Regions from separate parts of the Oceanobacter antarcticus genome, predicted to be linked through region 2. Evidence: predicted binding sites of a transcription regulator. Region 2 holds the regulator's gene; each other region holds the start of a gene.
The links. Region 2 encodes PhoB, which activates phosphate uptake and scavenging genes when phosphate is short. Its sites were predicted from a motif close to TGTCATANNNNTGTCANA; they were not measured.
Positions count from the first base shown of each region.

Region 1: WG929_RS02820 (copper resistance system multicopper oxidase) is a predicted target of PhoB. The motif match lies at 1,900-1,917, and genes of this name have one in related genera.
Region 3: WG929_RS14330 (alkaline phosphatase PhoX) is a predicted target of PhoB. The motif match lies at 1,521-1,538, and genes of this name have one in related genera.

Region 1 is NZ_JBBKTX010000002.1:256,399-259,679, reverse strand. Features, by position in the region: gene WG929_RS02830 (Cu(+)/Ag(+) sensor histidine kinase) at 1-1,132, opposite strand, end outside; gene WG929_RS02825 (heavy metal response regulator transcription factor) at 1,119-1,811, opposite strand; gene WG929_RS02820 (copper resistance system multicopper oxidase) at 1,982-3,281, shown strand, end outside.
Region 2 is NZ_JBBKTX010000013.1:31,028-34,308, forward strand. Features, by position in the region: gene WG929_RS11475 (chorismate--pyruvate lyase family protein) at 1-320, shown strand, start outside; gene ubiA (4-hydroxybenzoate octaprenyltransferase) at 323-1,228, shown strand; gene phoB (phosphate regulon transcriptional regulator PhoB) at 1,338-2,036, shown strand; gene phoR (phosphate regulon sensor histidine kinase PhoR) at 2,042-3,281, shown strand, end outside.
Region 3 is NZ_JBBKTX010000017.1:100,335-103,615, reverse strand. Features, by position in the region: gene WG929_RS14330 (alkaline phosphatase PhoX) at 1-1,427, opposite strand, end outside; gene WG929_RS14325 (4a-hydroxytetrahydrobiopterin dehydratase) at 1,774-1,965, opposite strand; gene WG929_RS14320 (fumarate hydratase) at 2,049-3,281, opposite strand, start outside.

The DNA of each region.
Region 1 (3,281 bases), on a different contig from region 2:
CAGGTGTATGACGTAGGGCATTGGACAGCAGATTGGATAATGCACGACGCAGCATGGCGCGGTCACCCTGTATGATTGGCGCCTTTCCCTCCAATACCAATTCGATGTGTTTTTCCTCCGCCAGCGCCTCGAAAAAATCGAACAGCTCGCGCACTTCACGAGCCAGATCCAGCGGTTCCCAGACAGGCTTGAGCAGGCCGTGTTCGCTCTGGGCCAGCCAGAGCATGTCATTAACCATTTTGGTCAGGCGCTCCTGTTCTTCCAGGTTTGAATATAACAGTTCGCGATATTCTTCCAGGCTTCTGGACTTACCCAAACCCACCTGAGTCTGGGTGATCAGGTTGGTTAGCGGTGTGCGCAATTCATGGGCGATATCAGCGGAGAAATGAGAAAGTCGAACAAAACTGTCCTCCAATCGCCCAATCATATGGTTGAACGAATCAACCAGCGTTTTCAGCTCCCCCGGCACGGTATCGGGATCGAGACGCACATGCAGCCGATCAGCCTGGACATTACCCATAGTCTCACTGAGAGTACGTATTGGGGCATGCCCCTGATGCACGCCATACCAGGCCGCCAGGAGAGTGATGGCCCCTGCCGCCACCATGATCATCCACAAGCTGCGACGAAAATTTTCCAGAAAGTGGATGTGGAAATCCATATCGATGGCAGCGACGATGCGATAGTCCTGGCCCGCGATGCGGGTATGGGTGGCAGTGCCACGGTAGGTTTTGCCATCAGATTGCCAGGTGTACAGATTGTCTACCTGGATGCGGGCCACAGGGGCATAGGTGTTCGCCTGTAGCAAAGATCCGGTGTCCACGGAACTATAGACCAGACGTCCAGCATCATCCCAAACTTGAAAATAGACGCCGTGATGGCCAGACACAGCTCGCGCAAGGGCGTCCTCCGGAGCCAGACCCTGATCCTTCGCCGTTTGCAGGGCCTTCTCAACAGCACGGGTAATCACCACCAATTCGTCGGCATCCTGTTCAGCAAAATGGCGCTCCACCTCCTTTTGCACCAGATGGCCGATCATCAGCAGACTCAGGCTGATGGCGATCGCGACAAACAACATCACCCGGCTGTTGAGTGACAGCGGTCGTCTCCGGGCGAGGCTAACCTTCGTCATGGTCGTCTTCAACCTCCAGCTTGTAACCCATGCCACGCACGGTGTGAATCAGCTTGGGCTCATAATCGTCGTCGATTTTTGCCCTTAGGCGCCGTATGGCCACATCAATGACATTGGTGTCGGAATCAAAGTTCATGTCCCACACCTGGGAGGCGATCAAGGAGCGCGGTAATACTTCACCCTTCCGCCGGACCAACAGCTCCAGCAAGCAAAATTCCTTGTGGCTGAGATTGATCTTGCGGCCGGCGCGCATGGCCCGGTGACGCGGCAAATCCAGGGTGAGGTCGGCGACTCTGATCTGGTCGGTCATCACCGGCACCGTACTGCGGCGCAACAGGGTGCGCACCCGAGCCAGCAGCTCGGCAAAGGCGAAGGGCTTGACCAGGTAATCGTCAGCACCCAGCTCCAGACCCTTTACGCGATCATCCACGCTATCGCGGGCGGTTAGGAACAGCACCGGTGTTTGACGGCCAGCCTCGCGCAGTGACTGCACAATTCGCCAGCCGTCGACGTCCGGCAACATGACATCCAGCACCAGCAAATCAAAGATCTCTGTCATCGCCAAATGATGGCCGTCGAGGCCATTGCGCACTAACGTGACCAGAAAGCCCGACTCGGTCAGTCCCTGCTGTAAATAATCGCCGGTCTTGATTTCGTCTTCGACCACCAATAGCCGCATCGTTGCCTTGCTCCGTATGTTCAGAATGGGTTTGGAAACAGCCTAAACCTGGCTAACCCACAAGAAGATGACGACCAGATTACAACTTTGTCATTTTGAAGTCATGCGGGTGACAGGCTCGGCTCGCTAGTATGCGGACAACCATCGTTTATTCGAAAAGAGATTGACTCATGACCCCATGGTTTCCCCGACCCAAACAGCCCTGGCAACTTAGTCGCCGCCGCTTCGTGCAGGGCCTGGCAGCCGGTGGCGTGCTGGCCGCCACACCGTCCTGGTTGCAGGCGGCCGTAAAAGGCGCGGCCGCGCTGGGCTCGGCACCGGTACTCAGCGGCCGAGAAATCGATTTGGTGATCGCCGAAACCCCCGTCAATTTTACCGGTGTCACACGTATGGCTACCACCATCAACGGCTCCATTCCGGCACCGACGCTACGTTTGCGCGAGGGCGATGAAGTCACCATCCGCGTCACCAACCGCCTGCCGGTCGCCACCTCCATTCACTGGCACGGCATACTGCTGCCTTATCAAATGGATGGTGTGCCGGGGATCAGCTACCCAGGCATCGCACCGGGAGAAACCTTTGTTTATCGCTTTACACTTCGGCAGAGCGGCACCTACTGGTACCACAGCCACTCCGGCTTTCAGGAAATGACGGGCATGTACGGCGCCCTGATTATTGAACCACGGGCGGGCGAAAGGCACCGCGCCGACCAGGATTACGTGGTACAGCTTTCCGACTGGACCGACGAAGACCCTATGCACACTTTCAGCAAACTGAAAGTGCAAAGCGATGTCTACAACTTCAATCAGCCCACCTTTTTCGATTTCACAGTCGATGTTTCAAAGATGGGCTTACAGGCGGCACTGGAAAAACGCCAGATGTGGAACCAGATGCGTATGAACCCGACCGATCTGGCGGACCTGTCGGCAGCCACCCTCACCTTCCTGATGAACGGCACCACCCCGGCGGGCAATTGGAGCGGATTGTTCCAGCGCGGTGATCGCGTACGGCTTCGCTTTATCAACGCCGCCAGCAACAGCTTTTACGATGTCCGCATTCCCGGTTTGAAGCTAACGGTGATCCAGGCGGATGGCCAGGATGTCGAGCCGGTCACCGTGGATGAATTCCGCTTTGGCCCCGGAGAAACCTACGATGTCATGGTCGAACCGCAGGACGATGCTTACACCATCTTTGCCCAGAGCATGGAACGCAGCGGCTATGCCCGCGGCACCCTGACCGTGCGGCAAGGCTTAACCGCTCCAGTACCAGATCCTGACCCGGTTGAGTGGTTGACCATGGCTGACATGATGGGGGCTATGAGTCATGGCACTGGTCACGAAGGCATGAATCATAGCGGTATGGATCAGGGGTCCATGAGTATGGGTGCCATGGATCACAGCACCATGGATCATTCCCAGATGCACGGCGGCATGGCCATGGATCACAGTATGCACGGCATGCAGCGGGCTT
Region 2 (3,281 bases):
TATCACTGCGCCAGGGGCAATACGAGCTGGTAAGAGCCCGTACCGTCATTCCCTTGACCAGCTTGGCAAGGGTTGGTCAGCCAATTCGTCATCTTGGCAATCGTTCTCTTGGCAGCTACTTATTCAGCCAGGCCAGCTTGCGCCGACAACCATTGAAGTTCAGTCAAGCCTGTCAACCGGTAACCGACAGTGCGCATTGTTTTTGCTGGACAAGGCGCTCCGTGTTTACAATCAACGGTGCGCCTCTACTGGTAACGGAGGCGTTCTCTTCGCTACTGCTATCACCGCGCTTCCATTCGCCAGACGACACAAGGCATTGATTATGCAATCACCTCTGTCTGCCACACTCGATAAACTCTGGCCACGCTGGCATCAGTGGATTCAGCTGACCCGGCTGAACAAACCGGTCGGTTCCTACCTGCTGTTATGGCCGATGCTATGGGCGCTATGGGTGGCCGCCGAAGGTTTGCCATCGATTGCCAACCTGGTGATTTTTACCCTCGGAGTATTTGTGATGCGCTCCGCCGGTTGTGTCATCAACGACTACGCCGATCGTCATATCGACCGCCACGTCAAACGCACGCAGGATCGGCCCCTGACGCAGGGCCGCATAGCCGACCGCGAGGCGCTGATCGGTTTTGTTATGCTCTGTCTGATCGGCTTGCTGCTGGTGTTAATGACCAATACCCTGACCCTCTGGCTGTCACTCGGCGGGGTTGCTCTGGCAGCACTTTATCCTTACATGAAACGCCACACGCACCTGCCACAGGTGTTTCTCGGAGCTGCGTTCTCCTGGGCAATTCCCATGGCGTTCGCTGCGCAAGCCAATGAACTGACATCCCTCTGCTGGCTGTTATTTATTGCTAACGTCTGCTGGACCGTCGGCTATGACACCATTTATGCCATGGTCGACCGCGACGATGATCTGTTGATCGGTGTCAAAAGCACCGCAATCCTGTTTGGTGATCTGGACGTCACCATGATTGCCATTCTTTATGGCATGGCGCATTTTTGTCTGCTACTGACAGGCAGCCAATTAGACGCAGGGTGGCCATTCTACCTCGCCTGGTTAATTGCAGGTGGTTATTTGTGGTGGCAATTACGTGCCATCCGCAGCCGTGAGCGTATGGCCTGTTTAAAGGAGTTTCTGGCAGCTCACTGGTATGGCGCGATTATTTGGGTTGGCCTGGTGCTGAACTACGCCCTGGCGACGCCATCTTTGCCCTGATCAGGCAATATGCTTGACGCCAATCTCAGCAGTGTCACATGCTTGTAACACTGGATCAGTGTAATACCCCCGCATTATTCCTATTGTGACATTTGCGTGACGAGCCGTTATGACCAAAGCAGGCAAGACCGTTCTTATTGTGGACGATGAAGCCCCGATCCGGGAAATGATAGCCGTGGCCCTGGAAATGGCCGGGTATGAATGCCTTGAAGCAGCGAATGTACAGGAAGCACATGCGCAGATTATCGACAGAAAGCCAGATATGATTTTGCTTGACTGGATGCTGCCAGGCACCAGCGGTGTCGAGTTTGCTCGCCGCCTCAAGCGCGAAGATCGAACTGCCGAGCTGCCGATCATCATGCTGACTGCCAAGGGCGAAGAAGATAACAAGGTTCAAGGACTGGAAGCGGGGGCGGACGATTACATCACCAAACCGTTTTCACCGCGTGAGCTGGTGGCGCGCCTGAAGGCCGTTTTACGGCGCTCAACGCCGCAAGGCATTGAAGAACCAATCGAGGTCAGTGGCCTGATGCTCGACCCGGTCTGTCACCGGGTGACCGCCCATGGTAACCCGATTGATATTGGCCCTACCGAGTACCGCCTGTTGCAATTTTTCATGACCCATCAGGAGCGCGCCTACTCCCGCGCCCAGCTACTGGATCAGGTATGGGGTGGTAATGTCTACGTTGAAGAACGTACCGTCGATGTCCATATTCGCCGTCTGCGCAAGGCGCTTGGCGAATCCCACGAACAGCTGATTCAGACCGTTCGTGGCACGGGCTATCGCTTTTCGATCAAAGCCTCCTGATTTTGATGACCCCTGTCTGGCGCAGAGAGCTGCGCCGAATCCTTTATCTGCTGATACTTGCCGTTGGCTGTGGCTACTATTATTTTGGCAAGCCACTGGAAGCCCTGTGCCTGATGATGGGCATCTATATCTCCTGGCAGTGGCTGCAGCTCTATCGCCTGCATCGCTGGCTGGATCAGGGACAAACCACCGTCTTGCCACGCACACTCGGTATCTGGGGTTCCATTTTTACGGAAAACCAGCGCTTGCAACAAAGCAGCATCAAACATCAACAGCGCTTGCAGGCCATTATCAACCGCATACAGGATTCAACCGCCGCGCTGCAGGATTCGGTATTGATGGTCGACGCCACCGGGGCACTGGAGTTCTGGAATCAGGCCGCTCAAAACTACCTTGGCTTACGCAGCCCGGTTGATATTGGCCAGCCCATTACCAACCTGATTCGAACGCCGGAGTTCAAGGCCTACTTCGACAAGGCGGACTACCGCGAACCGCTGACCATTCGCTCTCCAATCAACCCGCGTATTTACCTGCAATTCAATATCACCTTGTTTGGCCGTAAAGACCGCTTGATCCTGGTGCATGACGTCACCCGCCTGAAGCAACTGGAAGAAATGCGCAAAGACTTCGTCGCCAACGTCAGCCACGAGTTACGCACCCCCCTCACGGTGATTTCCGGCTACGTCGAAACCATGCAAGCTGCTTCTGAAATGTTGCCACCCCGCTGGGGACGCATGCTGCAACAGATGAGCGAGCAGAGTCATCGCATGGAAAATCTGCTCAAGGATCTGCTGATGCTGTCGCGGCTGGAAACAGGTGAGAATGAGCAGGCTCAGCCAGTGGCGTTGCAACCGCTGCTGGAAGCGATTCGCCGTGACGCAGCCTCTCTCAGCAGCAACAAACACACTCTCTCGCTGAGTATTGACCACGACCAAAAGCTGATGGGGTTTTATAACGAACTCCGCAGTGCCTTTTCCAACCTGGTATTTAATGCGGTGAAATACACCCCCGAAGGCGGCCATGTGAAGCTGCACTGGTACTCAGAGGGCGGCAAAGGTTATTTCAGTGTTACTGACAACGGCATCGGTATTGCTCATCATCATATTCCCCGCCTGACCGAGCGTTTCTATCGCGCCGACCCGAGCCGCAGCATCGCCACCGGCGGCACCGGTCTAGGACTGGCCATCGTCAAACACGTATTGCTGCATCATGATGGTGAACTGCAAATCAGCAGCGAAGAAGGCA
Region 3 (3,281 bases), on a different contig from region 2:
TTGGCAACGTAGTCAGAGCCGATGTCTGTATCTGCTGCTACATCCAACTGATAGACGATGCCACAATCATTGCTTTCAGCCAGCTGAATGTCACCGCTGCTATCGCTCATGCCACTACCAACACTGGACATGCCAACGTACAACTTGCTACGAGTTGGATCGAACGTGACGCCTTCTTCTTTCTTGAATTCGATGGAAGCACCTTTTATCGCAGCATAACGACGGGTTTCCATACGAGAGGCCTGAGTTTCCATACCTTCGATCACTTTCAAACACTCAGCGCCACCGCTAGCAGTATCCACGTAAGTGAAGCCGTCAGTTGCGCAAGCACCATCCGTGACATCTTCGCTGTCAAACAGGTCAGTGAAGGTCAGCTGTTCTTGTGTATCAGTACCAACAACATAAGGTTTCACATCATCATCAGATGCGTGGCCCAAGTCGATCCAGCTGATGTCTGCCGTTCCGCCATTATCAGCAGAAGTCTGTGTCCACTTGGCGGCGTACAAAGTACCAGCGGTCAGATCACCAGCGGTATCCGCAACAAACATATAGAGGCCAACGTTGGTGCCGTCATCTGTCATATAAGTTGTTTTGGAGTCTGGCATTACATAAGCCAGCTCAAATGCCAGACGACCCATGGCGTAATGCTTGGTCAGATCGGTAGATGCATCTTCAGAGACTTCGATTTCGATATTCCAGCCGTAAAAGTACGGGTTCCAGGAAGCTTCGTCCTCGTAGTAGGACAGCATGCTACGTTGGCCGCTATCCGGGTTACGGGCATTCGGTTCATATTCTTCAGAGGCCAGGTGAGTGGTCCATGGAGTAACAGAAGCTGCACAATGTACCCAACCACCGTTCACACCAGACTGATCAATCTGCTTCATACTTTTAACAGACAGAGCGCCAGTATCGTCATCCTGATTCAGTTCCATCAGGAACATGGCTCCAGGAGTAGATTCCATTTGAGAAACAGAGAACAACTTGTCACCGATAGGCAACAGTGACGTGTGTTCGTTGCTGTTGGTGACGTTGATGCTACCGTCATTGCTCTGAAGAACAGTACCGGTTTCGTTGATCAATTGGCCAAAGGTCACACCATTGTAATCAGTACCAGAACGAGCCAACAGATTGAAGGATCCACCAAAAGTTCCTTCGCCAACAATCGCTGAAGAAGCGAAGATAGCGCGCTTGTCAGCATCAGTTGCTGGAGCGCTTACACCCACAAACGTCAGCTCGGTACCATAAGTTGCAGTCGTATGATCTGCCGCTGTTAAATCTTCACCATCAGTACCTGGATCACCCTTGTCACCGTCAGCACCAGCAACGCCGTCTTTGCCATCGTCGCCATCTGAACCACAAGCAGCCAGACCAGTAGCCAGAGCGGCCATCAGCAATGCCTGCAGCAGTTTGTTTTTCTTGAATTCCATAACGCACTCTCTCATCGATTGTTTATAGAGGTCTAAGTGCGGCATAGGCTAGTCGCAGAAAATGACAACTTGAATGAGCTTTTATGTCAGAAAGAAGACGTTATTGTGACAGCTATTAATAACGAATTTGACGTCGATACACTCCTATGACGCGTTTGTACTGGAGCTTTATTGAGGTATCAATGGTGCAATCTGCCGGCTATGGTTGCCAAAAACGACCTCAGATTCCAGGGTACTCAACCTTCGGACAAGAGCATCTTCTCAAGATGGCCAACTGGATGCAGAAGGGAGAAATGGCCCGTTGCTCGTGGCTTCAGATATGAATCGTCAGGCTACCCCACCACCACTAGGGGTGGTGATTCTGTTCCTCTGCCAGTTCTCCTGTGCGATTAGCCAACCCCAGCGACTGCCCGAAATTCTGGGTCTTTACCTTGCGCTGTAACATCGATTGGTTCTCTTCGCTTATCAATTCCCAGGCGGACAGCGGCCCCGCCAAAACACGAACGATTTCATCCTGAGTGAGTGAAGATGGTGTCATTGGTTGCTCCGGTATCCGCAGTAAAAAACAAAAAACCCGGCGCTGTTAACACAGGGCCGGGTTATTCAATCAGAACAGCGTGATCAGCTCACTTCTTTCGCGGCAATACGCGCCGCCCATTCGATCGGGCCGGTCATGTGTACCGATTCACCTTTGGTATCGACAGCAACGGTGACGGGCATATCCACCACGTCAAACTCGTAGATGGCTTCCATACCCAGATCCGCAAAACCCAGCACTTCCGCACCCTTGATCGCCTGGGAAACCAGGTAAGCCGCACCGCCGACGGCCATCAGGTACACGGCTTCGTTGTCCTTGATGGCTTCAATCGCGATCGGGCCACGCTCGGATTTACCGATCATGCCCAGCAGTCCGGTTTGTTCAAGGATAGTACGGGTAAACTTGTCCATCCGGGTGGCTGTGGTCGGGCCAGCAGGGCCAACTACTTCGTCGCGAACCGGATCAACCGGGCCAACGTAATAGATAAAGCGACCTTTCAGATCGACCGGCAGTTCTTCACCACGGGCCAGCATTTCGACCATACGTTTGTGAGCGGCATCCCGGCCGGTCAGCATCTTGCCAGACAGCAGTACGGTTTCACCGGTTTTCCAATCCTTGACGTCTTCCGGCGTTACGGTGTTCAGGTCAACGCGGCGAACACTGTCACCAACTTCCCAGCTGATTTCCGGCCAGTCTTCCAGCTTTGGCACTGGCAGCGAGGCAACCCCGGAACCATCCAGCACAAAATGGGTGTGACGGGTTGCCGCACAGTTAGGAATAATGGCTACCGGCTTGTTGGCGGCATGGGTCGGATAATCCGCCACTTTCACATCCAGAACCGTGGTCAGACCACCCAGCCCCTGAGCGCCGATGCCCAGCTTGTTGACCTTATCGAACAACTCCAGGCGCAGTTCTTCGGCACGATTACTGGCACCACGCGCCTGCAGTTCCTGGATATTGATTGGCTCCAGCAGCGATTCCTTGGCAATTTGCATGGCTTTTTCAGCCGTGCCGCCAATGCCGATACCCAACATGCCCGGCGGACACCAGCCAGCCCCCATAGTCGGAATCTGCTTCAGTACCCATTCAACCACATCGTCGGACGGGTTCAGCATGGCGAACTTGGATTTGGCTTCGGAGCCGCCACCCTTGGCTGCGACATGCACGTCGACGGTATTCCCCGGCACCAGTTTCATATGAATAACCGCCGGCGTGTTGTCCTTGGTGTTGACCCGCTTGCCGTCCGGATCCGCCAGTACCGAAGCACGCAAGACGTTGTCCGGGTTCAGGTAAGCACGACGAACCCCTTCGTTACA